Regions from separate parts of the Streptomyces sp. NPDC090108 genome, predicted to be linked through region 2. Evidence: riboswitches for the same ligand, from Rfam matches in the RefSeq annotation. Region 2 holds a riboswitch; each other region holds the start of a gene.

The links. Region 2 has a riboswitch for cyclic di-AMP ahead of ACIPRD_RS04055 (C40 family peptidase). Riboswitches for the same ligand answer to the same signal wherever they lie in the genome.
Region 1: linked by a shared signal. The riboswitch ahead of ACIPRD_RS28255 (M23 family metallopeptidase) and the one ahead of ACIPRD_RS04055 (C40 family peptidase) in region 2 are both predicted to bind cyclic di-AMP.
Region 3: linked by a shared signal. The riboswitch ahead of ACIPRD_RS04880 (transglycosylase SLT domain-containing protein) and the one ahead of ACIPRD_RS04055 (C40 family peptidase) in region 2 are both predicted to bind cyclic di-AMP.
Region 4: linked by a shared signal. The riboswitch ahead of ACIPRD_RS15730 (M23 family metallopeptidase) and the one ahead of ACIPRD_RS04055 (C40 family peptidase) in region 2 are both predicted to bind cyclic di-AMP.

The regions. Positions count from the first base shown of each region.
Region 1 is NZ_JBIVDQ010000009.1:16,025-23,111, forward strand. It holds gene trmB (tRNA (guanosine(46)-N7)-methyltransferase TrmB) at 1-316, shown strand, start outside; gene ACIPRD_RS28245 (PrsW family intramembrane metalloprotease) at 358-1,956, shown strand; gene ACIPRD_RS28250 (aldo/keto reductase) at 1,981-2,928, opposite strand; gene ACIPRD_RS28255 (M23 family metallopeptidase) at 3,134-4,174, opposite strand; cyclic di-AMP (ydaO/yuaA leader) riboswitch at 4,182-4,352, opposite strand; tRNA gene ACIPRD_RS28260 (tRNA-Met) at 4,667-4,740, opposite strand; gene ACIPRD_RS28265 (dihydrofolate reductase family protein) at 4,884-6,017, opposite strand; partial or broken gene ACIPRD_RS28270 (MarR family winged helix-turn-helix transcriptional regulator) at 6,087-6,590, shown strand; gene ribA (GTP cyclohydrolase II) at 6,981-7,087, shown strand, end outside.
Region 2 is NZ_JBIVDQ010000001.1:924,285-931,371, forward strand. It holds gene ACIPRD_RS04045 (M23 family metallopeptidase) at 1-1,172, shown strand, start outside; gene pcrA (DNA helicase PcrA) at 1,237-3,735, opposite strand; cyclic di-AMP (ydaO/yuaA leader) riboswitch at 3,997-4,169, shown strand; gene ACIPRD_RS04055 (C40 family peptidase) at 4,177-5,385, shown strand; gene ACIPRD_RS04060 (hypothetical protein) at 5,461-5,814, opposite strand; gene ACIPRD_RS04065 (NlpC/P60 family protein) at 6,244-7,087, shown strand, end outside.
Region 3 is NZ_JBIVDQ010000001.1:1,095,975-1,103,061, forward strand. It holds gene ACIPRD_RS04865 (ABC transporter ATP-binding protein) at 1-164, opposite strand, end outside; gene ACIPRD_RS04870 (outer membrane lipoprotein carrier protein LolA) at 267-1,520, opposite strand; gene ACIPRD_RS04875 (polyprenyl synthetase family protein) at 1,817-2,827, opposite strand; cyclic di-AMP (ydaO/yuaA leader) riboswitch at 3,378-3,617, shown strand; gene ACIPRD_RS04880 (transglycosylase SLT domain-containing protein) at 3,621-4,112, shown strand; gene ACIPRD_RS04885 (HAD family hydrolase) at 4,210-5,034, opposite strand; gene ACIPRD_RS04890 (ATP-grasp domain-containing protein) at 5,169-6,416, opposite strand; gene fahA (fumarylacetoacetase) at 6,742-7,087, shown strand, end outside.
Region 4 is NZ_JBIVDQ010000004.1:143,002-150,088, reverse strand. It holds gene ACIPRD_RS15745 (GNAT family N-acetyltransferase) at 1-2,775, opposite strand, end outside; gene ACIPRD_RS15740 (HPr family phosphocarrier protein) at 2,961-3,242, shown strand; gene ACIPRD_RS15735 (GntR family transcriptional regulator) at 3,497-4,192, opposite strand; gene ACIPRD_RS15730 (M23 family metallopeptidase) at 4,463-5,194, opposite strand; cyclic di-AMP (ydaO/yuaA leader) riboswitch at 5,207-5,370, opposite strand; gene ACIPRD_RS15725 (pitrilysin family protein) at 5,658-7,058, opposite strand; gene ACIPRD_RS15720 (pitrilysin family protein) at 7,055-7,087, opposite strand, start outside.

The DNA.
Region 1 (7,087 bases), on a different contig from region 2:
CGTCTACTTCCCCGACCCCTGGCCCAAGAAGCGCCACCACAAGCGCCGGCTGATCCAGCCCGAGTTCCTGACGCTGGCCGCTGCCCGGATGAGGCCCGGGGCGATCGTGCACTGCGCGACCGACTGGGAGCCGTACGCCGAGCAGATGCTCGAAGTGCTCACCGCGCATCCGGACTTCGGGAACACCCGGAGCGACGGCGGTTTCGCACCCCGTCCCGGCTTCCGGCCGCTGACCCGTTTCGAGGGCCAGGGACTGGACAAGGGCCACAAGGTGAACGATCTGCTCTTCCGTCGCCTTCCCCACCAGGACGGATAACCCGGGGAAGCGGATGTCCCCGCACCGTTAGGGTCGGTGCCGTGGCCATCAGTCCCCCGCATCCGACCTACTCCCCGCGCCCCGGAAACGGGGCGCATCCGCACTGGTGGCAGCGCCGGTGGGTGCGCTACGGGGCACTGATCACGCTGCTCGCGCTGTCCGGGCTCGTCATCCTCGCGCTGGTGCGCCGGCAGACCGGCACCGAGGGCTTCGTCGTCGGACTCGCACTCGCCGTGCTGCCCGTGCCCTGGCTCATAGCCGCCTTCCGCTGGCTGGACCGGGTCGAGCCCGGCCCCTGGCGGAACCTGGTCTTCGCCTTCTCGTGGGGCGCCTGCGCGGCGGCGCTGATCGCCATCGTCGCCAACAGCTTCGCGACGGAGTGGATCGCCACGGCCACGGCCGACCCGACCGGCGCCCACACCCTGGGCGCCACCGTCGTGGCGCCGATCGTGGAGGAGTCCGCCAAGGCGACGGCCGTCCTGCTGGTCTTCCTCTTCCGCAGACGCGACTTCACCGGGATCGTCGACGGTGTCGTGATCGCGGGCGTCACCGCCACCGGGTTCGCGTTCACCGAGAACATCCTCTACCTGGGCACGGCCTTCGGGGCCGACCAGGTCTCCGACGACCGGGGCATACCGGCCGTCACCGCCGCCACCTTCTTCGTGCGCGTGGTGATGTCCCCGTTCGCGCACCCCCTGTTCACCGTGCTGTCCGGCATAGGCTTCGGCCTCGCCGCCGCCCTCCCGGCGGACCGGCGGCGCGTCCGGCGCGCCCTGCTCCCGGTGGGCGGCCTGCTGCTCGCGATGAGCATGCACGCCCTGTGGAACGGTTCCTCGGTGTTCGGCGAGTTCGGCTTCTTCGCCGTGTACGCCGCCTTCATGGTGCCCGCCTTCGGACTGCTGACCTGGCTGGCGGTCTGGACCCGGCAGCGCGAGCTGCGGACCGTGCGGGAGGAGCTGCCCGCGTATGTGTACGCGGGCTGGCTGGGGCCGGCCGAACCGTTCGCCCTGGGGTCGATGCGGGCCCGGCGGACGGCCCGCGACCACGCCCGCCGGCACTTCGGCGGAAAGCCCGCGGGTCGGGCGGTGGCGCAGTACGAGGCGTACGCGACCTCTCTCGCGTTCCTGCGGCACCGGGCACGGCGGGGGCGCGGGGGCGCGGACTTCCTGGTGCGCGAACGGGCGCTGCTGGAGGCGCTGTGGGAGCGGCGCGAGGTGGCCCGGCCCGCGCTGGAGCACGCGGCGCTGGTGGTGGCACCGCGCCGCCCCGCGACCCCCTGGCCGGCGTACGGGGCCCCGGCGCCCTACGGGTACGGCCAGGGTCACGGATACGGGTCGGGGTACGGCCAGGGGCCGGGGTACGGATCCGGGCCCGGTCCGGCCTGGGGGTCCGGGCCCGGGTACGCGGGACACGGGCCGGGACCGATGCCCGCGCAGGGACCGTTCCCGGGGCCCGCACAGGGACCGTTCCCGGGGCCCGCACAGGGACCGTTCCCGGGGCCCGTGCCGGGACCGGGACTCGTACCGCCGCAGGGCCCGATGCCGGGACAGGGTCCGATGCCGGCGCAGGGGTACGGCTACCCGGCGGGGTACGGCTACCCGGCCGCGCCCGATCCCGCGTTCAACCCGTACCGGTCGTAGCCGCGCGGGGCTCCCGGATCCGGGTCAGGCCGACGCGTCGGTCAGCCGGGCCAGTTCCGCGTCGGTGAGGCGCAGCCCGGCCATGCCGAGCAGGGCCGGGAGCTGGTCGGCCGTACGGGCCGAGGCGATGGGCGCGGTGACCGTCGGCTGGGCGGCGAGCCAGGCCAGGGCGACCGTGGCGGCCGGGACCTGGCGGTCGGCGGCGATCTCGTCCAGGGCGGTGAGGACCTGCCGGCCGCGCGCGGACTCCAGGTGCTTGGCGGCCGAGCCGGCGCGGGCGCTGTCGACCGTCGTACCGGGGCGGTACTTGCCGGTGAGGAACCCGGAGGCCAGGGAGAAGTAGGGGACGGCGGACAGCCCCTCGCGCAGGGCGAGGTCCTGCAGCGGGCCCTCGTAGGTGTCGCGGGAGACCAGGTTGTAGTGGGGCTGGAGGGCGACGTAGCGGGCGAGGCCCTCGCGGTCGGAGAAGTCCAGCGATTCCTGGAGACGCTCGGGGCCGATGTTGGAGGCGGCGATGTGCCGGACCTTGCCCGCCTTCACCAGTTCGTCGAGAGCGCTGATGATCTCCTCGACCGGAATCTCGGGCTGGTCGAAGTGGGTGTAGTAGAGATCGATGTGGTCGGTGCCCAGACGGCGCAGGGACGCGTCGGCGGCGGCCTTGATGTTGGCCGCGGACAGACCCTTGTACTCGGGGTGCTGGCTGACCTTGGTGGCGACGACGATCCGGTCGCGGTTGCCGCGGGAGGCCAGCCACCTGCCGAGGATCGTCTCCGACTCGCCGCCGGTGTTGCCCTCGGCCCACGCCGAGTAGCTGTCGGCGGTGTCGACGAAGTTGCCGCCCGCAGCGGCGTAGGCGTCGAGGACGGCGAAGGAGGTCGCCTCGTCGGCGGTCCAGCCGAAGACGTTGCCGCCGAGGGCCAGGGGGAAGACCTCGAGGTCGGAGGAGCCGAGCTTGCGCAGAGAAGCAGTCATGTTCCTTCTCAACGGTCCCTCCGGCACCACCCATTCCTGGTTCCCGGGAAGAAGGTGTGAAGCCAGGGGCCCGTGGGACGGTGGTGACGGGTGGGGTCCGTGCGGATCCCTCGGTGTCACGCGGGTCGCGGTGCGCGCGGAAAAGGCCCGGCCCCGTCCTGTCGGGTGACGGACGGGGCCGGGCCGGGTGCCGGTGCGGCGCGGGTCAGGGGTTCAGCCCGTTGCCCCGCAGCCACGCCATCGGGTCGATGCCGGTCGCCTGGCCCCCGGGGTGGACCTCCAGGTGCAGGTGCGGGCCGGTGACGTTGCCGGTGGCGCCGACGCGGCCGATGACCTCGCCGGTGCTGACCTTCTGGCCGACGGAGACGTTCAGCGAGGACTGGTGGCAGAACCACAGCTCGGTGCCGTCGTCGAGGGTCAGGACGGTGCGGTAGCCATAGGCGCCCGCCCAGCCGGCCTGCGTGACGGTGCCGCTTTGGATGGCCTTGACCAGGGTGCCGGTGGGCGCGGCGAAGTCGAGGCCCGTGTGGTAGCCGGAGGACCACATCGAACCGGCCTCGCCGAAGGTCGAGGTGATCGTGTACGACGGGACCGGCAGGGCGAACTGCTTGGCCAGCTTCGCCAGGCGCTCCGCCTCGGCCTGCTTCTTCGCGTCGGCCTCGGCGTCCGCCTTGGCGGTGACCGCCTTGGCCGCGGCCTCCTTCTCCGCCTTGGCCGCCGCGTCGGCGCTCTGCTTCTCGGCGGCGGCGACGGCGGCCGCGGTGGCCCGGATGTCGGCCTTGCTCTGCTGCTTCTCGGCCTGGGCCATGATCCGGCTGCGCAGGGCCTCGCCCGCGTCGCCGTCCTGGCCGCTGCTGTCCGAGGAGGCGCCGACCTGGCTCAGCGAGGCGGTCTCGGCCTGGTGGGTGTCGGAGGAGCCGCCGTCGAAGAGGGATCCGACGGACGACACGGACAGGTCCGGCACGGAGAGGGAGACCGGCGGCTTGCCGGTGTTGGCGCTGGCCATGCCGCCCGCGCCGACGGCGGCGATGACACCGACACCGAGGACGGTGGAGCTGCGGGCGAGTCCGCCCCCGCGCTGCTTGGCGACGCGGTGCCGGCCGCGCACCGGGGAGACGGACTCCTCGGTGGGGTTCCACTCCTCCCAGGGGCCCTCGTCGACGCGCGGACCGCCGTAGCCGAAGGTCTCGGGGTCACGCTGGGCCGGTATGAACGGGGCTTCCGGGGCAGGGGGGTTGGACGCCACGCGGGCGCGCTCCTTTCCTTCCTCCGCCTACCGGGTTAGCTGACGGGTTCGGAGCAGGAAGGTCTCCTACGCGCGTATACCTATGCGTGGAACTGATGCGGTTCACGTAGGTATTCGCGTGATTCACCCCAGGGTGGTGGTTCCCCGGTTCCCTCACGGGATTCGGCACATGCGCACGGCGCCGCCTCGGTTGACGGCTGGGACGACCGCGCTGCGTTATCGAACGTTAATAGACCCGCGTACCGGATTCCAAGCCGTTCCACTTGATCGTTAAGGCCATACGCAGTGGACGTAAGCCCCCAGGAGCGCCGAAAAAGGGGCGAGTTGACCGGCCATCAGGAGTCACACGGGTTTTGATGGTGACTCAGGGGGAACGCGGATGGCTTTCGCGCGCTCACCGAGGGTGATACGGGAAATGCGGCGGAACCGCACGGGGAACGGAAAAGACTCAGGGCCGGAATCCGTTTCCGGATTCCGGCCCTGAGTCTTCAGTAGCGGGGACAGGATTTGAACCTGCGACCTCTGGGTTATGAGCCCAGCGAGCTACCGAGCTGCTCCACCCCGCGTCGTTGTGTCTCAAGCATACGTCATGTTCGGGGTGCGATGCACATCCGTTCCGGGTGACGTGGGTCGCTCCGCTCCGGAGGCCTTCCCGGCGGCCGGAGCGGAGGGTGTGCGGGCGGGCCCCGGCGCGCGGGGCCCGGGCCCCTCAGCCCGCCAGGTGCGCGTTCGGCGCCTTCGCCAGAGCCTCGTACTCCGGCAGCAGGACGACGTCCGCGCCCGCGTCCGCCAGGACGCCGGCGCCGTCGGCCGACGCAACGAAGGTGTCCGGCTCGCGCCAGGCCGTGACCACCCGGCGCACGCCGGACCGCAGGATCAGCTCCGCGCACGGGGCGGGCCGGGAGGCGCGGCGGGAGCAGGGCTCCAGGCTGCTGTAGACGGTGGCACCGGCCAGCCGCGGATCGGCGGGGCCGACCTTGGCGAGAGCCGCCTCCTCGGCGTGGGCGACGGGGTCGCCGCCCTCGCGCGAGTGGCCGCGCGCCAGCTCGGTCCCGTCGGCGGCGACCACCACCGCGCCGACGCTGAAGGCCGTGTCCGACGGGGGGCACAGGGCGGCCAGCTCGCAGGCGGTGCGCAGCCAGTGCCGGTCGGCGGCGGCGGGCAGCGGGCCGGTGCCGGGCGCGGTGGGCTCGTACCGCATGAGGACGACGTCCTCGATCCGGCGGCTGTCGGTCAGCCTCAGCCGTCCGGCCTGGTAGGCCCCCGGCCCGAACAGACGCGGGGCCTGCTCATCGCCGACGAACAGCGGGGCGACCACCAGCTGGAGCTCGTCGGCGAGGCCCTGCTGGAGGAGCTGGGTGTGCACGGTGCCGCCGCCCTCCACCATGAGGCGCCGTACGCCCCGGACGTCGTGCAGGTGCTCCAGCAGGGCGCGCCAGTCGAGGGCGGCGCCGAGGGAGACGACGTCGGCGGTCGCGCCGAGGAGTCCGGCGGCCCGCCCGGCGCCCCGGTCGGTGGTGCAGACGAGCTTCTCGCCGCCGGTGTGCCAGAAGTGGGCGGCGGGGTCGAGGTCGCCGGTGGCGGTGACCGTGACCTTCAGCGGGTACTCCGGCCCGCCCCCGGCGACCCGGGCCGCGCGGCGCGCCGGGTCGTTGACGAGGAGCCTGGGGTTGTCGGCGCGGATGGTCCCGGCGCCGATCAGGATGGCGTCGACCGAGGCCCGCACCTCGTCCACCCGGTCGAAGTCGGCGGGGCTGGACAGCAGGAGCCGTTCGGGGCCGGTGTCGTCCAGATAGCCGTCGAGGGAGACGGCGGCGGACAGCAGGACGTACGGGTACGGCATCGGCGCGCTCCCTCGGGGAGACCCACACGGAGTCTTGGTTCAAGTTTGAAACAAACCTACACTGGCGGCATGACGACCCGCTGGCTCAGCCCCGAGGAGCAGCGCGCCTGGCGCGCCTACATCGCCGCCTCCCAGCTCCTGGAGGACGCGATCGACCGCCAGCTCCAGCAGGACGCCGGCATGCCGCACCTCTTCTACTCCGTGCTGGCCAACCTCTCCGAGACGCCCGGGCGGAGGCTGCGCATGACCGACCTCGCCGAGAAGCTGAAGATCACGCGCAGCAGGCTGACGTACGCGGTGACCCGGCTGGAGCGGGACGGGCTGGTACGGCGGGAGGACTGCCCCCAGGACCGGCGCAGCAGCCTCGCGGTGCTGACGGACCAGGGGATGGCCGTTCTGGAGCGTACGGCACCCGGGCACGTGGAGACCGTGCGCGAGACCCTCTTCGCCCGGATCACGCCGGAGCAGGTGCGGCAGCTGGAGGAGATCTGCGGCGAGGTCGCACGCGGGCTCCAGGGCGAGGACACGGGGGCCGTGGCGGAAGGAGTGCCGTGGCGGCGGCGGTCGGCCGCGTGCGCGGGGGCCGCCGAGGGGGCGGCCGCAGCGGAGACACCGGACGCGCGGACGACGCCCGGGGTGCCGGGGGCGTCCGGGACGCCCGGGACCACCGGGACGCCCGGGACGCCCGGGACGCCCGGGACGCCTGAGGCGTAGAACCGGCGGGCCCGGGGACGCCGCACGGGCCCGACGGACGCGCGGCTCGCCAGGCGGCGCGACGCCCCCGCACCCCTGCACCCCCGCACCCCCGCACCCCGACAGCCCGGCACCCCCGCGAGGACCCGCACCCGGCGGAGATCCACCCGCACCCATTGATTCAACTTTTAAGCATGGGATAGGGTCCCGGATCAAGCATCTGCTTCAAATCTGAAGCAGATGACGCCGCACGGACACCCGGAGACCCGCATGCCCGACACTCCCGCCGCCGCCACGCCGCGCGCCCGCGTCCGGGTACCGCTGCACTTCCCGGACGGCTACGTCGTCGACGCCGAACTCGTCACCTTCCACGGACT
Region 2 (7,087 bases):
CCGTCCCCCCGCAGGCCGCGGGCGACGACGTCAGCGGGCAGTGGGACAGCGGCGCCTGGCTCCAGGCCGGGCAGGCCCCCGTCGCCGATCCGGCCCAGCAGTGGGACTGGGGCACGCAGACCTTCGACACCGGCGCGTACGACGCCACGCACTGGAACTCCGGCGGCACCGGCACCGGGCAGGAGCAGCTCGCCGACCCCGCGACCGGCGTGCCGTACGAGGACGGCAACTCCTACGCGGAGTACGACGAGCACGGTGCCGCGGGCATACACGGCGCGGACCTCGCACCCGACGGGGCCGACGCGCACGGCACGGATCCGTCGCCCGAGGCGAACGACGTACCGGGCGAGGACGGCGAGTGGGGAGCCACGGGTGAACTGCCCGTCGTACCCGACCTGCTGGACGACCAGGAGGAATTCGTCCCGGAGCCCCGCTCGCGCTCCCGGCGCCGTACGCCCGCCAAGCGCTCCGCGCTGCTGACCGTCGCGGTGCCCTCGGTCTGCGTGATGGGGGTCGCCGGGATCGCGGCCGCCTCCGTCGGCGGTCTGTCCGGCGACGACAAGGAGACCACGGCCTCCGCCTCGGACGCCCACGCGGTCGAGCCGTCCGTCGCCAACAGCGAACTGGACACCCAGCTCAAGACCCTCTCCGCCGGCGCCGACGACTTCGCCGACCGGGCGAGCCGCACCCAGGAGCGCATCGACCTCAGGACGCAGGCGGCGCTGGAGAAGAGGAAGGCGGCCGCGGAGGCCGCGCTCAAGGAGCGGCTGCGCCCCAAGTTCGTGCTCCCGGTGACGCAGCACGGGCTCAGCGCCTACTTCGGCCAGGCGGGTGTGAACTGGATGTCCGTGCACACGGGCATCGACTTCCCCGTCTCCTACGGCACCACCGTGATGGCGGCCACCGACGGCGTCGTCACCACGAAGTGGAACAACGCCTACGGCAACATGCTGATCCTGACGGCCAAGGACGGCACCGAGACCTGGTACTGCCACCTCTCGAGCTACCGCGTCTCCTCCGGCACGTCGGTCAAGGCCGGCCAGCCGATCGCCTTCTCCGGGAAGTCGGGCAACTCCACCGGCCCGCACCTGCACTTCGAGGTGCGTCCCGCGGGCGGCGCGGCGGTGGACCCGCTGCCGTGGCTGCGCAGCCACGGACTCGACCCGACCTGATCCCCCCGACGGGACGTGCCCCCACCGCTCCGGTGGGGGCAACCGTGCCGGCCGGGCGCTTTGGCTACAGCTTCTGCACCGGCGCGTAGCGCAGCAGCAGACGCTTCGGCTTGCCGTCCCCGAAGTCGATCGTCGCCTGCGCCTTGTCCTCCGCACCCGCGACCGCGACGACCGTACCGAGCCCGAACTGGTCGTGGGTGACGCGGTCACCGACGGCCAGGGAGGCCACCGGCTTCTCCGAGGTCCGCCGCGTGGCGAAGCCGGACGCCCCGGACGCCGACGAGCGGGAGCGGGAGCGGGACGAGGAGAGCGAGGCCGCGATGCCGGACACGGACCCGGAGGACTTGGGCGCGACCGCTCCCGTCCGCTTCCACTCCAGATGGGTGGCCGGGATCTCCTCCAGGAACCGGGAGGGCGGGTTGTACGACGGCTGGCCCCACGCGCTGCGCAGCGCGGCCCGCGTGAGGTAGAGCCGCTCGCGCGCGCGGGTGATGCCGACGTAGGCCAGGCGGCGCTCCTCCTCCAGCTCCTTGGTCTGGTTGAGGGAGCGCATGTGCGGGAAGACGCCGTCCTCCATGCCGGTCAGGAAGACGACCGGGAACTCCAGGCCCTTGGCGGTGTGCAGGGTCATCAGGGTGATGACGCCGTCGCCGTCCTCATCGTCGGGGATCTGGTCGGAGTCGGCGACCAGGGCCACCTTCTCCAGGAAGTCCGAGAGCGTGCCCTGTTCCTCGCTCTCCTCGCGCTCCTGCTCGAACTCCAGCGCGACGGCGGCGAGTTCCTGGAGGTTCTCGATGCGGGTCTCGTCCTGCGGGTCGGTGGACGCCTGCAACTCGGCCAGGTAGCCGGTGCGTTCGAGGACGGCTTCGAGGACGGTGGCGGGTCCGGCGCCGGACTCCACGATCGTGCGCAGGTCCTCCATCAGCGTGTTGAACCGCTTGACCGCGTTGGTGGAGCGCGCGGCCATGCCGTACGCCTCGTCGACGCGCTTCAGCGCCTGCGGGAAGCTGATCCTCTCGCGCTGGGAGAGGGCGTCGATCATCGCCTCGGCGCGCTCGCCGATGCCCCGCTTGGGGACGTTGAGGATGCGGCGCAGCGGGACCGAGTCCTCGGGGTTGGCGAGGACACGCAGGTAGGCCAGGACGTCCCGGACCTCCTTGCGCTCATAGAAGCGGACACCGCCGACGACCTTGTAGGGCAGGCCGACGCGGATGAAGACCTCTTCGAAGACACGGGACTGGGCGTTGGTGCGGTAGAAGACGGCGACGTCCCCGGCCTTCGCGTCGCCCGCGTCCGTGAGGCGGTCTATCTCGTCGGCCACGAACTGGGCCTCGTCGTGCTCGGTGTCGGCGACGTAGCCGGTGATGCCCGCGCCCTGTCCGGCGTTGGTCCACAGGTTCTTGGGGCGGCGGGACTCGTTGCGCTCGATGACCGCGTTGGCGGCGGTGAGGATGGTCTGCGTGGAGCGGTAGTTCTGCTCCAGCAGGATCGTCGTCGCGTTCGGGTAGTCCTCCTCGAACTGAAGGATGTTGCGGATGGTCGCGCCGCGGAAGGCGTAGATCGACTGGTCCGCGTCACCCACGACGCACAGCTCGGCGGGCGGGAGGTCCGCCTCGGCGTGCGGCATCCCGTTGTCCCCGGCGGCGGGCACGCCGGAGCCGACCAGTTCGCGCACGAGGGCGTACTGGGCGTGGTTGGTGTCCTGGTACTCGTCGACCAGGACGTGGCGGAAGCGGCGGCGGTAGTGCTCGGCGACGTCCGGGAAGGCGCGCAGCAGGTTGACCGTGGTCATGATCAGGTCGTCGAAGTCGAGCGCGTTGGCCTCGCGCAGGCGCGACTGGTAGAGCGCGTAGGCCTGGGCGAGGGTCTTCTCGAAGCCGTCGGCGGCCTGGGTGGCGAAGTCCTCCTCGTCGATCAGCTCGTTCTTCAGGTTGCTGATCTTGGCGCTGAAGGCCTTCGGAGGGAAGCGCTTGGGGTCGAGGTCCAGGTCGCGGCAGACCAGGGCCATCAGGCGCTTGCTGTCGGCGGCGTCGTAGATCGAGAACGACGAGGTGAAGCCGAGCCGCTTCGACTCGCGCCGCAGGATGCGCACGCACGCGCTGTGGAAGGTCATGACCCACATGGCGTTCGCGCGCGGCCCGACGAGCTGCTCGACGCGCTCCTTCATCTCGCCCGCGGCCTTGTTGGTGAAGGTGATCGCGAGGATCTGCCCCGGGTGCACATGCCGCTCGCCCAGCAGGTGGGCGATGCGGTGGGTGAGCACACGGGTCTTGCCCGAGCCGGCGCCGGCGACGATGAGCAGGGGCGAGCCGGCGTGGACGACCGCCGCACGCTGGTTCTCGTTCAGCCCGTCGAGGAGGGCCGCCGCGTCGAGCGCGGGGCGCGGGGCGCCGTCGCGGTAGTGGGCGTCCCGGTCCGGCGGCAGGTCGAACTTCCCGCCGAACAGATCGTCCGGAAGCGGCTCCGGAGCGTGATCGTCCTCGGGCGGCGGCGGGAGTTCCTCGTCGCGGCCGCGAGGGGCCTGGAGGTCCGCCAGGAAGCTGTCGTCAAAGAGGCTGCTCATCGCTCTACGAGTCTAGGGCGCCGCACCGACAACCGGCCGCCACCCCGGGAACATGGCCGGTTCCGCGCAGAGTTGATCAACCCGCCGCGCGGGCCCGCGTACCCCTCACCCTGCGGAATCATCCCGTCACGAGCATGTGATCTCGCCCTCAGGTCACGAAAATGTATCGGACATATGGCACAGCAACCTTCACACGAGACACACGAGTTGGCTAAGTTGCGAGCAGGCCGCACGACCCCTTCCGGCGAACGTCGCCGGGCCGCGCGGCCTCCGCCGAGTCCCGTACGCCCCGCAGGGCAGCCGGAGCCGGGGACCCACACCGATCTGGGGTGAATCGGCCCACATCCCGCTGGGAGAAGGCCGTAGGGCAACCCTTCCGAACCACCCGCCCGAACCCGACAGCTAACCCGGTAGGCGGCACGTTGGAAGGAGTCGCCTCCCTTGGCGTCGCACCGCAAGCCGCACCCCGCGGGCACGAACGGAACCGGTCTCCGTGCCCCCGCCCTCGCCACCGCGGCACTCACCTCCGTGGCCGTCCTGTCCCAGACGGCCGAGCCCGCCGCGGCCGCCGCCGACGGCAGGCCGAGCGCGGAGGAGATCGAGAGGAAGATCGACGACTTCTACCGCAGGGCGGAGTCGGCGTCCGAACGCCAGGAGGACGGCAAGGACCGGCCCGCCCGGGAGCGCGGCGGACGGGAGTGGGGCGCCAGGCAGCGCGCCCGGACCGACTCCCCGCAGCAGGAGAGCCCCGCGGCGCAGGAGAGCCCGCAGGACCACCCCCAGGACTACTTCCACCAGAGCCGCCTCATGGACCGGCTGGCCTCCACCGTGCGCAAGCGGCAGGAGAACGCGCGGAACACGCCGGCGCCGCAGGCATCACAGGTGCCTCAGGCATCGCAGGTGCCTCAGATGTCTCAGGCGCCTCAGGTGTCCCAGGCTCTGTACGCACCGCATCCTGCTCCCGGCACGCCGGCCGTCCAGGAGCCGCACGCCGGCCCGGCCGCAGCGGCGGCGACCGCACAGGTGAACGCGCCGATGGCGCCTCCGGCGGCGGCTCCGGCGGCCGCTCCCGTCGTGGAGACGGCGGCCCCGTCCGCGTACGACCCGAGCGCCGCCAAGAACGCCGTCCAGCGCAAGCTCCTCTCCGCGCGCGGGCTGCTCAGCGGGTTCACGGCCGCCGGCCCGGAGCAGGCGCCCCCCACCGCATGGCAGGACAGCGCCCAGGAGCCCGCCGCTCAACCCGCCGCCGTCGCCGCAGCCGTACCCCCCGCCGTCGCGCCCGCGTCCGCGTGGACCAAGGCGGAGAAGGCGGTCGCGTTCGCGCGCGCCCAGATCGGCAAGCCGTACGTCTGGGGTGCGAGCGGGCCCGGCTCGTACGACTGCTCCGGTCTCACCCAGGCCGCCTGGAAGGCCGCGGGCGTCACCATCCCGCGCGGCCTGCACGAACAGGCCGCCGCGGGCACTCCGGTCCCCGTCGCCGACGCCCGCGCGGGCGATCTGGTCTTCCTCCACGACGACGGCAGCCACGTGGGGCTCTGCCTGGGGGACGGGATGATGATCCACGCCCCGCGTCCGGGCGAGTACGTCCAGGAGGCCCCGGTCCGGTACGACCCCGGCACGGTCGTCCACAGCGTCGTACGCCCGGCCTGACCGGCCTGACCGGCGTGGCCGTCGGCCGTGCCGGCACCGGCCTGCACGGCCGGGCCGGCACGGGCCCGCGCTACGTCACGTCCACAGCACGGCGATGAAGATGTTGGCCACGGTCAGCGCGCCGACCAGCCCGAAGAGGCGCTTGTCGACCTGTTCGTCGTCGCGCTTCACGTAGACCAGCCCGAGGATCACGATCAGCAGGGCGAGCTTCACGCCGATCTTGATGGAGTTGACGTGGTGCCCCTGGGCCTCGTTGAGGCCGACCAGGATCACGCCCGTGACCAGCATGGTGAACGCGCCGTGCAGCATTCCCGGGACGAAGCGGGCCGTGCCCCGGCCCATCGCCTTCATCTGGGTGAGGAAGCCGCCGAGCAGCGCGGCGATGCCGATGATGTGCAGGCCGACGAAGAGATGGATGAGTACGTCCATGACTCCGGAGCCTAGTCAGATATGTGCGCTCCGCCCGTCATCGGCCCCCCGACACCACACCGGTGGACCGTGCATATATGCGCCGCATAGCACCCCACGCCTCACTCGTCCCCGCATTCGGCGCATCGATCACCACGCTGTGTGAAGACGACGACTCCTCTCCGGCAATCCGCTCACATACGGTCACACCTCGGTCCGTCGGAACCAGTTCCGTACACCGCGTTACCGACCTGTCACCAACGGGCCTAGCGTCCTCCCCCAGGTGACCGGCTCCCCACCGCCGCCCCGACCAGGGCGGCCGTCGGCCACCACCGCCGAGGAGGTCCGGCGGCGGCCCGACCCCCTGTGCGGGCGGCCGCCGGACGCGCAGACCCCCAGGTCGTCCGGGCCTCGGCCGGACGAGCCCTACGGAAGGACGTGACTGTCCAGGTGGCAGCGCACCGCAAGTCCCGACAGCGCTCGCTCAGCGGCAACACGGCGCGAACGGCCGCCACCCTCGCCCTCGCGGGCGCGGCCACCGCGACGGCCTTCGACGGCACGGCCCACGCCGCGCCGCAGCTGACCCCGGCACAGGTGAAGGCCAAGGTCGACAAGCTCTACCAGGAGGCGGAGACGGCCACCCAGAAGTACGACGGGGCGAAGGAGAAGGCGAACGCCACCCAGCGGCGCCTGAACACGCTGCACGACCAGACCGCCCGCAAGCAGGCGAAGCTCAACGCGGCCCGGGAGGCCCTGGGCTCGTACGCGGCGGCCCAGTACCGCGACGGCGGCTTCTCCCCCGCCTGGCAGCTCGCGCTCTCCCGCGACCCCGACCGCTACCTGGACGGCGCCGCGTTCGCCGAACGGGCCGGCGCGCGGCAGGCAAGCACGGTCAGCCTGGTCCGCCGGCAGCTGCGCGAGATCGAGCAGCTGCGCGGCGCCGCGCGCATCGACCTGTCGTCGCTGCGGTCACGCCAGAACGAGCTGCGACGGCAGAAGACGACCGTCACCACGAAGCTGGACGAGGCGCGCAGGCTGCTCGCCCGGCTCACCCCGGTGCAGCGCACCGAGGTCACGGCCGACGCCCCGGTGGCGGACCACGTCTCCCGCTCGGCCGTGGACGTCCGGGTCCCCCTGAAGGCGAGCGGGTCCGCCGCGGTGAACGCCACGGCGCACGGCGCGCCGGCGGGCACCAACTCCAGAGCGGCGGCAGCCGTGGCCTACGCCTACACGAAGCTCGGCAGCCCTTATGTCTGGGGTGCGACCGGCCCCAGCGCCTTCGACTGCTCCGGCC
Region 3 (7,087 bases), 170 kb from region 2:
CCGAAGACGCTGCCCGCCGGGACGGTCAGGTCCAGACCGTCGACGGCGAGCTGTCCGCCGCGGTAGCGCTTGGTCAGACCGTGCGTGGCGATGACGTGCTCCGGCGTGTCCCCGGCCGGCGCCGGGTCCGCCGGATCATGCTCCGTGGCGGGCGGTGCGTCCATCGGCTCACCTCGATCCGTCAGGGCCCCCGGACCGCCCGGCGGGTCCGGGGGCCCGCGGTTCCGGGCTCGTGCGGCCCGGCCCGCGCGGCCGGGCCCGTGGGACTACTTCCCCTCGTCGGCCGCCTTCACGAGCGCCTCCTTGGTCACCGCGCCCGCGTACACCTTGCCGTCGTCGGTGATCAGGGCGTTGACCAGGCGCGTGGAGAAGACCGTGCCCTTGCCGAACTTGCCGGAGACCGGGTCGCCGAGCGAGCCGATGATGCCGCCGAGCTCGCCGCTGCGGTCGCCGGAGGACTTGCCGCCCTTGGCGCCGGTGTCGAAGACCGCGATGGAGTCCCAGCCCTTGCCCAGGACGTGGAATCCCTTGTCGCCGTGGCCGAACATGCCGCCGGGGCCGTCGCCGGGCTTCGGGGTGTGCCCCGGCGCACCGGGCTCGTGCGTGCCCATGTCGCCGTGGTCCGCGCCGCCCTCGGTGCCGCCCTGCTTCTCCTCGGTGACCTTCGCGCCCTTGGGCGGGACGAAGTCGAAGGTGGAGGCGGCGGGCTTCGCGAAGGAGACCTGGGTGAAGCCCGCGTCGAACACGGCGGCGCCGCCGCTCTTCGGGGTCAGCGTGTACTTCAGCGGCACGCCCGTCTTGGCGTCCACGGCGATGTTGATCGCGCCGACAGTGGTGTCGGGCTGCTTCGGCTTGATCTGGAGCTTGTAGGCGTCGCGGCCGGCGACGTGGGCGGTGCCGTCGACGGTGACGGCGGTGGTGTCGTCGACCGACTTCAGCAGGTCCTTGGCGAAGTTCTGGGGCAGCGCCTGCCGCTCCGCGCGCCGGTCCTCGGCCTCCTTGCCGGCGGTGCCGTGGTAGACCTCGTTGCTCTTGCTGTCGTAGCCCCAGACGTCCTTGCCGTTGTGGACGACGCTGTACTCCGCGCCCTGCTCCAGCACGGACAGCTTCTGCCGGTCCGGGCCGTCGGCGGCCACCCGCAGGGTGTGCGTGCCGGAGAGCAGCTCGACGAGCTTGGCCTTCGGGGCCGCGGAGGAGCCGTCGCCGCCCCCGGCGGCGCCGGACAGCATGCCGTTCTCCATGCCGCCCAGGTCGGGCAGGCCGAGGTCGGTGTCGGTCTTCACCGTGCCGGACAGCTGCTGCACGTCCGACTTGGCGATCTTCTCTATGAGCTGCTGGGCGCTGATCTTCGGCAGGTCGGGGTCGCCGGAGTCGGCGAGCGCCGGGACCAGGCCGATCGTCACGGCCGCGACGCCCACCACCGCCACCGGAACGGCGTACCTCGCGGCCTTGCGGCCCGCGGAGCGCGGCTCCTCGTCCGGCGCGGCGCCCTTCACGTCGTCGGATTCGTACGGTGCCATGTCTGCCTTACCTCCGTCGTCGGCGGCGGCTTCCCTCGCGATGAATCCATCTGAGCCGCCATTCTCACCCGAATCGGTGAGGAGTGGTGATTCCCGTGGTTTCCATCTCACCAAATCCGGCGCCGGGAATCGTCAGACCTCGGAGGCAACTGCGCGTACACCTGCGGTATGACGCCGGAGGGCGGTGCCTCCACCCGACCCGTAGGGGTCGTGCGGGGACACCGCCCTCATGTCTGTCCGGCGGAGCGGACGGCGCGCGACCCGGCGCTCCGGGTGGCGGGCTGTCCGACGGGGTGCTAGCCGGCCCGGTGGACCACCGCGTCGCACAGTTCGAGCAGCGCGGCCTTGGCGCTGCACTCGCGCAGCGGGGCCAGCGCGGCGCGGGCCTCCTCCGCGTACCGGATGGTGTCCCGGCGGGCCTGCTCCAGCGCGGGGTGCGCGCGCAGCGCGGTCAGCGCCTCCGCGTGCCGGGCGTCGTCGCTGAGGTCGGAGTCGAGCAGCTCGCACAGCGCGATGTCCTCGGGCAGGCCGAGACGCGCGGCCCGCTCGCGCAGCCGGAGGACCGGCAGCGTCGGGATGCCCTCGCGCAGGTCGGTGCCCGGGGTCTTGCCGGACTCGTGGGAGTCGGAGGCGATGTCCAGGAAGTCGTCGGCGAGCTGGAAGGCGACGCCGAGCCGCTCCCCGTACTGGGTGAGCACGTCGACGACCGTCTCGTCGGCGCCGGACATCATCGCGCCGAACCGGCAGGAGACGGCCACCAGCGAGCCCGTCTTGCCCGCGAGCACGTCCAGGTAGTGCTCGACCGGGTCGCGGCCGTCCATCGGACCCGCGGTCTCCAGTATCTGACCGGTGACCAGCCGCTCGAAGGCGAGGGCCTGGACGCGTACGGCCTCGGGGCCGAGGTCGGCCAGTATCTGCGTGGCGCGGGCGAAGAGGAAGTCGCCGGTGAGGACCGCGACGGAGTTGCCCCAGCGGGAGTTGGCGCTGTCGACGCCGCGGCGCACGGCCGCCTCGTCCATGACGTCGTCGTGGTACAGCGTGGCCAGGTGGGTCAGCTCCACGACGACGGCCGACGGCACGATGCGCGGCGCGTGCTTGTCGCCGAACTGCGCGGCGAGCAGCACGAGCAGGGGCCGGAACCGCTTGCCGCCGGCCCGCACGAGATGCTGGGAGGCTCCCGTGATGAACGGGACCTCGCTCTTGGTGGCCTCGAGCAGGCCTTCTTCGACAGCCGCCAGTCCGACCTGGACATCGGCCTCCAGAGCCTGGTCCCGCACGCTCAGCCCGAACGGCCCGGTGACGGTCACGAGGAGTCTCCTGTCTGCAGGTGTCTGCTGGCGCTCATGCGGTTTGTCGATAGGTCGCTGCCACCACTCGAGTCAGCGTATCCGGTCCTCTTTCGATCACCGATAGCACCCACCGGTCCAGCCCGGGAGGTATCGGATCACAACCGGCGTGTTCGCGATCAGGTAATAAGAACGGACATTTATCGACTTAACGGGAAGATGCACCCACCGTCGCACCTCCACACACGCCAACGAAGGGCGCCACCCCAGAGGTTCCGCCCGGAAGGGGACCGACACCCCCGAATGGCCCCAAACAGACTTAATCCACCTAATCCCCCTTGTCTGTTTTTGCGCATTTTGACACTTCGTGAGTTGGGTCACGCGCCCCCACCCGGCGAGCCGCCCCCGCGAGCCCCTCGTCCACGCCGGTGGCACCTTGCCCGCCCGGCCAGTTGAGGGTTGGCGATCGCAAAGGATCAAGTGCCTCAATTGGTACAGATCAAGGTCAACTGGCACGTTGTGTGATTCCGACACTTGTTCCGGACATGTGCTCTCGCATACGTTCCGGGCCGTCGGGCGAACGCCGAATCCTGCCGCGCCCGGCATCACCCACCGATGAAGCATTCGTACGGCAGGAGCGGGGGAACCAGGTAAGTCCGCCGGGACGGACGGCACATGCCGTACGGACCGGCTCGGGGTGAAGCCACGCCTCTCCCAGCGCCCGACGGGCCTGGGGGAATCACCGGGCGTGGCCGGGCACCTCCCCGCCCGAACCCGACAGCTCACCTCGCAGGCGGCGGAGAGGAACGTCCCCATGCCTGCTGCCGCTCAGCCCCGCCGTGCCCGTACGGCCCGTATCGCCCGCACCCTCGCCGTCGCCGGCACCGGTGCCGCCGCCCTCGCGCTGACCCTCCTGGGCACCACCAGCGCCTCCGCCGCCACCCCCGCGGCCGCCACCACGCCGGCCACCACCCCGGCCGGTTACCCGAACAACCTGGACGGCTGGATCCGCGAGTCGCTCGCGATCATGGCCCAGAAGGGCATCCCGGGCACCTACGACGGCATCCACCGCAACATCATGCGCGAGTCCTCGGGCAACCCCCTCGCCATCAACCTCTGGGACTCCAACGCGGTCAAGGGCACCCCGTCCAAGGGCCTGCTCCAGGTCATCGACCCGACCTTCCGCGCCTACCACGTGGCCGGCACCTCGTTCGACCCCTACGACCCGGTCGCGAACATCACCGCCGCGTGCAACTACGCCGCCGCGCGCTACGGCTCGATCGACAACGTCTTCGGCGCGTACTGAGCCGTCCGCGAGGACGGGTGAACGAAGGGGTGCCCCTCGGATCCAGCCGGTGGATCCGAGGGGCACCCCTTCGCGTCGTCCCGGCGCGGGGTGCCGCTCAGAGGACGGTGGCGCGGAAGCCGAAGACGCGCTCCAGCACCACCGCGATGCCGTCGTCCTCGTTCGAGAGGGTGACCTCGTCCGCCACCGCCTTCAGCTGAGGGTGCGCGTCGGCCATGGCGACGCCGCGGGCCGCCCAGTCGAACATCGGGATGTCGTTGGGCATGTCGCCGAAGGCCAGGGTGCCGGCCCGGCCGAGGCCGAGGTGCTCGGCGGCCATGGCCAGACCGGTCGCCTTGGTGATCCCGCACGGCTGGAGCTCGACCGTCCCGGGTCCCGACATGGTGACCGTCGCCAGCGAGCCGACGACCGAGCGGGCCGCCGCCGCCAACTCGTCGTCGGACAGCGTGGGATGGCGCAGCAGGACCTTGCTGATGGGCTCGCACCAGAGGTCGTCGCGGCGGCCGACCCGCACGGCGGGCAGGGTCGGGTGCGGCATCCGGTAGCCCGGCTCGATCAGCGTGAGGCCGTCCACACCGTCCTGGTCGACGGCCACGTGCACCTGCCCCACCTCGGCCTCGATCTTGCCGAGCGCCGTCTCGGCCAGGTCCCGGTCCAGGCGCACCGACCACAGCAGACGGCCGGCGCCCGCGTCGTACACCTGCGCGCCCTGCCCGCAGACGGCGAGCCCGGTGCAGCCGAGCAGGTCCAGCAGCGGCCGTACCCGCGGGGCCGGGCGGCCCGTGACCACCAGATGGCGGGCGCCGGCCCGCGACGCCTGTTCGAGCGCGTCGAGCGACCGGTCGGAGACGGTGTCGTCGCCGCGCAGCAGCGTCCCGTCCAAATCGGTGGCGATCAGTGAGTACGGGAGAGGTGCGGCCATGATCAGAGAATACGGACCGCGCGACTCCCCGACTCACCCTGCTGCACGGGCACTTGTGCGCCGGGGGATGCCGGGCGAGGCTCGCGGGGTACCCGCCCGCGGCGCGCGCCACGTCCCCCGGCCGGCGGCCCCGGCTACTTCGGGGCCGGGCCGGTGCTGCCGCGGCGGTTGGTGCGCCACAGCTGGTACAGATGCTGCGCGCCCGGACGCACGAAGCGGGCGAGCATGGTGAGGAACGGCATCGGGTCGTCGCCCGCGAGCCAGGCCAGCTCGGTCCCGCTCGCCCGGGCCGGCGCGTGCGGCGTCGTGTAGCCGCTGCGGCGGTAGGCGAGGAGGGCGGGCAGGTCGATGTTCTCCACGACGTAGCGGTGGCCGGAGCGCTGCTCGCCCTCCGGAACCGGGCGGCCGGTGAGGTTCAGGTGCATGGCGCGTACGACGTCCACGCCCGACCCGCTCTCGAAGAGCCGGAACTGGGCGCCCATGCGCGGGTTGAAGTCGAGGAGTTTGTACTGTCCGTCGCGCCGGTCGAAGCGCAGGTCGAGGTCGACGATGCCGCTGAAGCCGATCTCCTTGATGAAGCGCGCGGCGAGATCGGCGAGTTCCGGGTTGTCGACGACGTACGCGTTCGCCGTCATGCCCGCGTGCGGGGGCCAGGAGCGGACCTTGACGCCGGTGAAGAGGGCGAGCGGGCTGGAGTCCGCGTCGAAGCAGGCGTGCACGATCCAGTCCTCCGCCTCCTCCCTCGGCAGGTACTCCTGGAGGATCACTCCGGGCTGCTCGCCCCAGTCGCGGGCGAGGGAGAGCAGACCCTCACGGGTGGTGATCCTCGTGGTCCCGTTGACGGCGGGCTGTTTGCGCCGCACGAACGCCTCGCGGTTCTTCGCCACCACCGGGAAGCGCGCCTTGTCGGCGAAGGCGGCGATCTCCTCGTACGACTCCGGGAAGGCCGCCTCAGGGCTGGCGATGCCGTGCTCCGCGCACAGCTCGTGCAGTCCCTGCTTGCTGGCCAGCCGGCGGGGCAGCGCGGGGTCGACCCGCGGGAAGAGGAAGGGTCCGGCCAGGGCGTCCTGGTGCTCGGCGATCAGGACGGCGGCCTCTTCGTCCGTCGGGATCAGCACCGTCGGACGCCCGATCCGGCGGCCGATCCGCAGCAGCCCCTCGACCAGGTGCCCGGGGTCCTCGGCGCCGGTCGTCGGCCACACGAACGCCCGCTTGAGGTACCGCGACGAGGCCGCCGGTGTGTAGGCGTCCTCGGTGATCGCGTACATGGGCACGCCCAGCCTGCCGAGACTGCGGATCGCGCCGACCCCGCCGTGGTGCAGCGGGTAGCCGCCGAACTTGACGATCAGCCCCGGCACCTCGCGGTCCGCCTCGAAAGGCACACTGACGGTGTCTCTGGCCACGGGTCCCCCCACGCGTCCCCCCTACGGAACGGACCCACCCCGTCCGTGTCCCCCAAGGACGCTAAGCCGGAATTAGCCCCTCCGACAAGACCTATTCGGACATTGCGAACTCTTTATGCACGGCCCGGGCAACCCGTACGCCAACGCCACCCGCCTCCCCCGGGCCGGCGCCTTCCCTCGTCGGGACTCCGGCCGAACACCTCCTGAGGCACTGCCCAAGACACATGACGCAGTCGTAACGTGTGGCGCGACCACATGGAACACAGCGCCATGCATGGCCCGGATGAGAGTGAGGCAGCACCCCATGCCCCCCTTCGACGTCCCCGAGGGCGACCCCTTCGGCCCGCACAACCTCCCCTATGGCGTGTTCTCGCCCTCCGGCAGCACGGAACGGAGGGTCGGCGTCCGGCTCGGCGACCACGTTCTCGACGCGGGCGCCGCGGCCGCCGCGCTCGGTTCGCCCTACGTCTCCCTCCTCGACCGCCCCACCCTCGGCCCGCTGCTCGCCGCCGGCCGCACCGCCTGGTCGGACGTGCGGCGCGCGCTCACGGCATGGGTCACGGTGCCCGCGCACCGCGACACGACCGAGCCCTTCTTCCATCCGTTGTCGCAGGTCACCCTGCACCTGCCGTTCGAGGTCGCGGACTACG
Region 4 (7,087 bases), on a different contig from region 2:
CGAGCGGCGGAGTTGCTCATCGTCGGCGAGGTCGAGCCGGACGCCGCCGAGGTCGGCCCGGTGCCTGAGGTGCGGCGCGGTGGCCTTGAGGGCCACCGGATAGCCGAGGGCGCGGGCGGCGTCGGCGGCGGCGTCGGGGGTGGGCGCGGGGAGCGCCCGCCGGACATGGATGCCGTACGCGGCGAGCAGCTCGCTGGTCTGCGCGGGACCGATCGTCAGGCCCTGGCCGCGTTCCAGCAGGCCGCCGATCAGCCGGGCGGCGCGCTGCTCGTCGATGTCGTCGTACTCGGGCACCTTGCCGGGATCGGCGGCCTCGCGCCGCCACTGCGCGTACTTCACGGCCTCGGAGAGAGCACTGACGGCACGCTCGGCGGCGGGGTAGGCGGGAATGAGGTTCGGAGCGGGACGCGAAGGCGAGGAGGTGCTGGAGGCACCGGAGAGCCCGGCGGCACTGGAGGACCCGGGGGCGTCGGAGGACCCGGGGGCACTGGAGGGCCCGGCGGTACCAGGGGGCCTGGGGGCCCCGGTGGCGTCGGCAGCACCGCGAGGCCCGGAGGCGCCGGAAGGCGTGGAAGCTCCAAGGGACCGGGGGGCACCGGAAGGCCCGGAGGACCGGGGGGCACCGGAAGGCCCGGAGGACCGGGGGGCACCGGAAGGCCCGGAGGACCGGGGGGCACCGGAAGGCCCGGAGGTCCGGGGGGCGCCGGAAGGCCCGGAGCCATCGGGGAATCCGGAGACCGCGGGTGCGGTCGGGGGTGTCTGCGGGGAGGCGGCGGAGGGGGGCTTCGGCCAGGGGGTGGCCGGTGGACGTGCCGGGGACGCCGCCTCGGTGGGCGGGCGCCGGGCCGGGGGGAACTCCGGGGTGCCGTCTCCGGCGGACGCCGCCTTCCCGGCCGCCTGAGGGGCCGTGCTCGCCGCCGCCGACAGCGCCTCGGCGAGCCCGCCGAGCTCGACGTGCACGACCAGCACCGGCTTGCCCGGGACCGTGGCCGCCGCCGACCTCAGGGCCTGCGCGAGCTCCGCGTCCTCCTGCGAGGACTCCCCTATCGCGGGGATCGCCGTGACGATCACCGCGTCGCACGTCTCGTCCGCCAGGGCACGCGACAGCGCGCGGTGGAAGTCCCGGGCCGTCGCCGCCGTCGTCAGGTCCAGCGGACGGGACGGCCGCAGGCCCTCGGCGAGGCAGCGGTCGTACGTCAGCATGCCCAGCGACTCGGAGTTCCCGAGGATCGCGACGCGCGGCCCCGCCGGAAGCGGCTGCCGGGCGAGGAGCAGTCCGGCGTCGACCAGCTCGGTGATGGTGTCCACCCGGATCACACCGGCCTGCCGGAGCAGCGCGGAGACGGTCTCGTGCGGCAGGCGCGTGGCCTGCACGGTGTGTCCCTGCGGTCCGGATCCGGTGCCCTGCACCACGACGAGCGGCTTCGCGGCCGCGGTGCGCCGGGCGAGGCGGGTGAACTTGCGGGGGCTGCCGAGGGACTCCAGGTACATGAGGACGACGTCGGTGTCCGGGTCGTCGTACCAGTACTGGAGCAGGTCGTTGCCGGAGACGTCGGCCCGGTTGCCGGCGGAGACGAAGGTGGAGACGCCCGTGATGCCGGTGACCCCTCCCCCGCGCCGGTGGAGCCGGGCGAGCAGGGCGATGGCTATGGCGCCGGACTGGGCGAACAGTCCGATCCGGCCCGCACGGGGCGACTCAGGCGCGAGCGAGGCGTTCAGCCGGACGTCCTCGGCGGTGTTGATGACGCCGAAGGCGTTCGGGCCGATGATCCGCATGCCGTACGCGCGCGCCTGCCGGACGAGGGTCCGCTGCCGCTCCCGTCCGTCGGGCCCGCTCTCGGCGTATCCGGCGGAGAGCACGACGAGTCCCTGCACCCCGTGCGCTCCGCACTCGGCGACCACGGCGGGCACGTCCTCGGCCGGTACGGCGACCACCGCGAGGTCCACCGGACCCTCGATGTCCCGCACCGAGCGGTACGCGGGCACGCCGTCGATCTCCGTGACGTCCTCGGGGAAGGACTGGTTCACGGCGTACAGCGGCCCCCGGTAGCCGGCGGCCCCGATGTTCGCGAGGACGCTGCGGCCCACTCCGCCGGACGTGCGTCCGGCGCCGACGACCGCCACCGAGCCGGGCGCGAGCAGCCGCCGGACGGAGCGGGCCTCGGCGCGCTGTTCCCGCGCGCGCTGCACGGCCAGGGAGCGGTCGGTGGGTTCGAGGTCCAGTTCCAGGCGTACGACGCCGTCCTCGAAGCTGCGCTTCTGGGTGTAGCCGGCGTCCGTGAACACCTTGATCATCTTGGTGTTGGCGGGGAGCACCTCGGCGGCGAAGCGGCGGATGCCCCGCTCGCGCGCCACGGCCGCGATGTGCTCCAGGAGGGCGGAGGCGACCCCGCGCCCCTGGTGGGAGTCCTGGACCAGGAAGGCGACTTCGGCCTCGTCGGCCGGCGCGGAGGCGGGCAGTCCACCCGCGCCGATCCGGTCGTAGCGCACGGTGGCGACGAACTCGTCGCCGATGGTGGCCGCGAGGCCCACCCGGTCCACGAAGTCGTGGTGCGTGAAGCGGTGGACGTCCTTGGCGGAAAGGCGTGGGTACGGCGCGAAGAACCGGTAGTACTTCGACTCGTCCGAGACCTGCTCGTAGAAGCTGACCAGCCGGTCGGCGTCGCCGATGGTGATGGGGCGCACGCGCGCGGTGCCGCCGTCGCGCAGCACCACGTCCGCCTCCCAGTGGGCGGGATACTCGTGCCGGTCCCGCCGGTCCGCCGAGGTCTGCATGGGCCCCAGGTTACGGCTCGCCCACGACAACATCACGGAACGCTTCATGAGGGACCATGGAAGACACGCTCGGGCCGAGGCCGCGGTCCGACGACACGCCGGGGCGGGGTGGGTGACCGCCTCCGGCGCGCTGCACGATATGGAAATCTGGTCTAGACAACCCTGTGACTGAAGGGCAGCATCACATGGCTGAGCGCCGCGTCAACGTCGGCTGGGCCGAGGGCCTTCACGCCCGCCCCGCTTCCATCTTCGTCCGGGCCGCCACGGCCTCAGGCGTCCCGGTCACGATCGCCAGGACCGGCGGCACGCCGGTCAACGCGGCCTCCATGCTGGCCGTTCTGGGCCTGGGTGCCCAGGGAGGCGAGGAGATCGTCCTCACCTCCGAGGCCGAGGGCGCGGACGCCGCCCTGGACCGGCTGGCCAAACTGGTCGCCGAGGGCCTGGAGGAACTGCCCGAGACGGTCTGAGCTCCGGGCCGCTCCCGGAGACCGGGGCGTCTCGGTCCCGGGCCTCGCGACGGCCTCGGTTCCAGGCCGATTCCTGGCCGATTCCGGATTTCCGGACGAGGCCGGTTCCGAGTGGCTTCTGGAAGCCGCGTCACCCTTTTCGAGGGGGCGCGGCTTCCGCGTTTCCCGGACCCGTCCGGAGGAATTCACGGCACACGGAATCAGGCGTCGGAAATGCCGCTCCGAACGCCTCCCTTTTGTATACGGCTCGCGTGTTAATTCCGGAGACTCGGCATGTTTACGGGATGTTGCGGGTTCCTCACACGCTCCGCGCGGTCGCCGTTCGCGGGGAAGCGGAGGCGGTGCGCGAGGGTCGCCCGCTCGGTGTGCAGCGCCGTGAGCGCCCGTGCGCGCTCGCTGTCGCCGCGCGCCACCGCGTCCACGATGGCGCCGTGCTCCGTCCAGGACTCCACGGGGCTGAGCGGCGCCTCCACCACGTACATCCAGGCGATCTTGTGCCGCAGCTGAGTGAGCACCGAGGTCAGCGAGTGGCTGCCACAGGCCTGGGCGAGCGTGACGTGGAACCAGCCGCCCAGCGAGCGCAGATCCTCGCTGCTGCCCCGGCGCGCCCGCTCCTGACCCAGCCTGACCAGGCCGCGGAGCACCTTCAGATGGGCCTCGGTGCGCCGCTGGGCGGCCCGGGCGGCACCGAGCGGCTCCAGCAGCAGGCGCATCTCCAGCAGGTCGGCGGCCTCCTGTTCGGTCGGCTCGGCCACACAGGCGCCCGCATGCCGCCGGGTCACCACGAAGCCCTCCGCCTCCAGGGTGCGCAGGGCCTCGCGGACCGGGACGCGGGAGACGCCGTAGCGGCGGGCGATGACCTCCTCGGTCAGCCGGCTGCCGCGCTCGTGGACACCGGAGACGATGTCGTCCCGGATCGCCGTGCACACCGAATGTGCGGGAATTCGCATGCCCGACCTCCGTCTCGATCCCCGGGAAACGTCGACGATGGACGCGTTGTTCCGTGACTCTATGGCAATGAGCCGGAATTTCCGACGGCGGACCGGATTCCAGGGATATTTTTTGGACAGCGGGCGCGGAAGGTGCGGAAGCCGTTCACAGAACGGCGAAAGCCCCGGCCGGACGGGCCGGGGCCTCGGAACGCCGTACGGAAACCGCCGCGGGACCCGCGGGAAGCGGGCGGGGAGGGCGGGGGCCGTACGGGAGTCGCGCGGGCGTCGTCAGACGTCCAGGCCGTGCTCTCGGAGGTAGGCGACGGGGTCCACGTCCGAGCCGTACTCCGGCGTCGTACGGGCCTCGAAGTGCAGGTGCGGGCCGGTGACGTTGCCGGTCGCGCCGGACAGGCCGATCCGCTCGCCCGGGGTGACCCGCTGTCCCGGGGTGACCCCGATGGACGACAGGTGGCCGTACTGGGTGTACATGCCGTCGGCCATCCGGATCACGATCTGGTTGCCGTAGGCGCCGCCCCAGCCGGTGGAGACGACCGTGCCGGCGCCGGCCGCGTGGACGGTCGTGCCGCTCGCGGCGTGGAAGTCGATGCCGGTGTGCGAACCGGAGGACCACAGGGAGCCGCCGGTCTTGTAGCCCGTGGAGACGTACGAGCCGGAGATCGGGAGGACGAAGGCGTTCAGGCGCTTGCGCTCGGCCTCGCGGGCGGCGCGGGCCTCGGCCTCGCGCTCCTTCGCGGCCTTCTCCGCGGCCGCCTTCTTGTCGGCCGCGGCCTTCTGGGCGTCCGCCTGCGCGTCGATCTCCGCGGCGAGGGTGTCGTTGACGGTGATCACCGGGGTGAGGCCGGTCCGCTCGACGGAGTTCTCCGCGGCGAGGGCCGGGGACGCCGCGAGGGTGCCGACGACACCGGTGGTGGTGAGGGCCGCGATGCCGGCCGCGTGAGCGGTGGTGCGCTTGACCCGGCCGGGCTTGCGATGCTTCCCGGTGGCGCACATGAACGCCATGGAGTGGCTGGTCCTTTCCTTCCCTCTCGCCTACCGGGTTAGCTGACGGGTTCGGAGCAGGAAGGTCTCCTACGGGCACCCTCGCTCGCGCGCGGGCATCCGATTCACCCCAGGGACGTGGTTGGGTCCCCGGCTCCCCTGGCTCGCGCCGTACGGGGACTCGGCGATGGCTGTCCGGTGCCGCGGGCGCGGCGTGGTGCCTGACGAACAGCCCGGATGACGCTAAAGGGGGCGGCTCGGGATCCTCAAACGGATCCGGGCTTTTGTAGCGCATCCCACAGGGCAGACGGGCAACACCCGTACCAATCCGGACATCTGGGGGTGAGGGGGAGCCCGAGCCGGCGGGGCCCCGGGAACGGCGTGGGGACCTGACGACCCGTCGGTCCTCAGATCCCCACACTCGCACGTGTGCGCCGTACGGCTGTTCGCCGGCGGCCGGCCGGGCGCGGCCGTTCTCCCGCCTCTACTCGGCGGCCACCACCGTGACTTCGCCGATGCCGAGCGCCTCGACGGGCTCCTTGATCTCGGCCGCGTCGCCGACGAGGACGGTCACCAGGCGGTTCTCCGGGAAGGCGTTGACGACCGCGGCGGTCGCCTCGACCGTGCCGGTGGCGGCGAGCCGACGGTACAGCTCGGCCTGGAAGTCGTCGGGCAGGTGCTGCTCGACCTGGTCCGCGAACGTGCTCGCGACGGCGGCGGCGGTCTCGTACTTCAGCGGCGCGACACCGACGAGGTTCTGCACGGCGACGTCCCTCTCGGCGTCCGTCAGGCCCTCCGCGGCCAGCGTCCGCAGCACCTTCCACAGGTCGTCGAGCGCGGGGCCGGTGTTGGGCGTGTCGACGGAACCGCTGATGGCGAGCATCGCGATGCCGGGAGCGCCGTCGGGGGTGGCGGGCGCGGAGCGCAGGACCTGCCCGAAGGCGCGCACGCCGTAGGTGTAGCCCTTCTCCTCGCGCAGGACGCGGTCCAGGCGGGAGGTGAGGGTGCCGCCGAGGCAGTAGGTGCCGAGCACCTGCGCGGGCCACACGCGGTCGTGCCGGTCGGCGCCGACGCGGCCGATGAGCAGCTGCGTCTGGACGGCTCCGGGCCGGTCGACGATGACGACACGGCCGGTGTCGTCGGCGGTCACCGACGGCACGGGCCGGGGCGTGCCCGGGGTGCCGGTCCAGGCGCCCAGGGTGTCGGCGAGCAGGGCGTCCAGATCGCTGCCGTCGAGGTCACCGACGACGACCACGGTGGCCGTCGAGGGGCGCACGTGGCGGTCGTAGAAGGCGCGTACGGCCGCGGCGTCGATCTTCTCGACGGTGTCCTCGGTGCCCTGGCGGGGGCGGGACATGCGCGAGGTCGCCGGGAACAGCTCCTTGGAGAGCTCCTTGGCGGCCCGGCGGGAGGGGTTCGCCAGCTCGTGCGGGATCTCGTCCAGGCGGTTGCGGACCAGCCGCTCGACCTCGCTCTCGGCGAAGGCGGGCGCGCGCAGGGCGTCGGCGAGCAGGGCCAGGCCCTTGGCCAGGCGGGAGGCCGGGACCTCCAGGCTGAGCCGGACACCGGGGTGGTCGGCGTGCGCGTCGAGCGTGGCGCCGGCCCGTTCCAGTTCGGCGGCGAACTCCTCGGCGGAGTGCTTGTCGGTGCCCTCGGAGAAGGCCCGCGCCATGATCGTGCCGACGCCGTCCAGGCCGGCCGGTTCGGCGTCCAGGGGGGCGTCCAGCAGCACCTCGACGGCCACGACCTGCTGGCCGGGGCGGTGGGAGCGCAGGACGGTCAGGCCGTTGTCCAGGGTGCCGCGCTCGGGAGCGGGGAAGGCCCACGGCTTGGCCTCGCCCGGCTGCGGCTGGGGGTGGAAGTCCATCGTGGCGAGCTCGGTCACTTGCCCGTCTCCTCGTTGTGGTCGGCCGC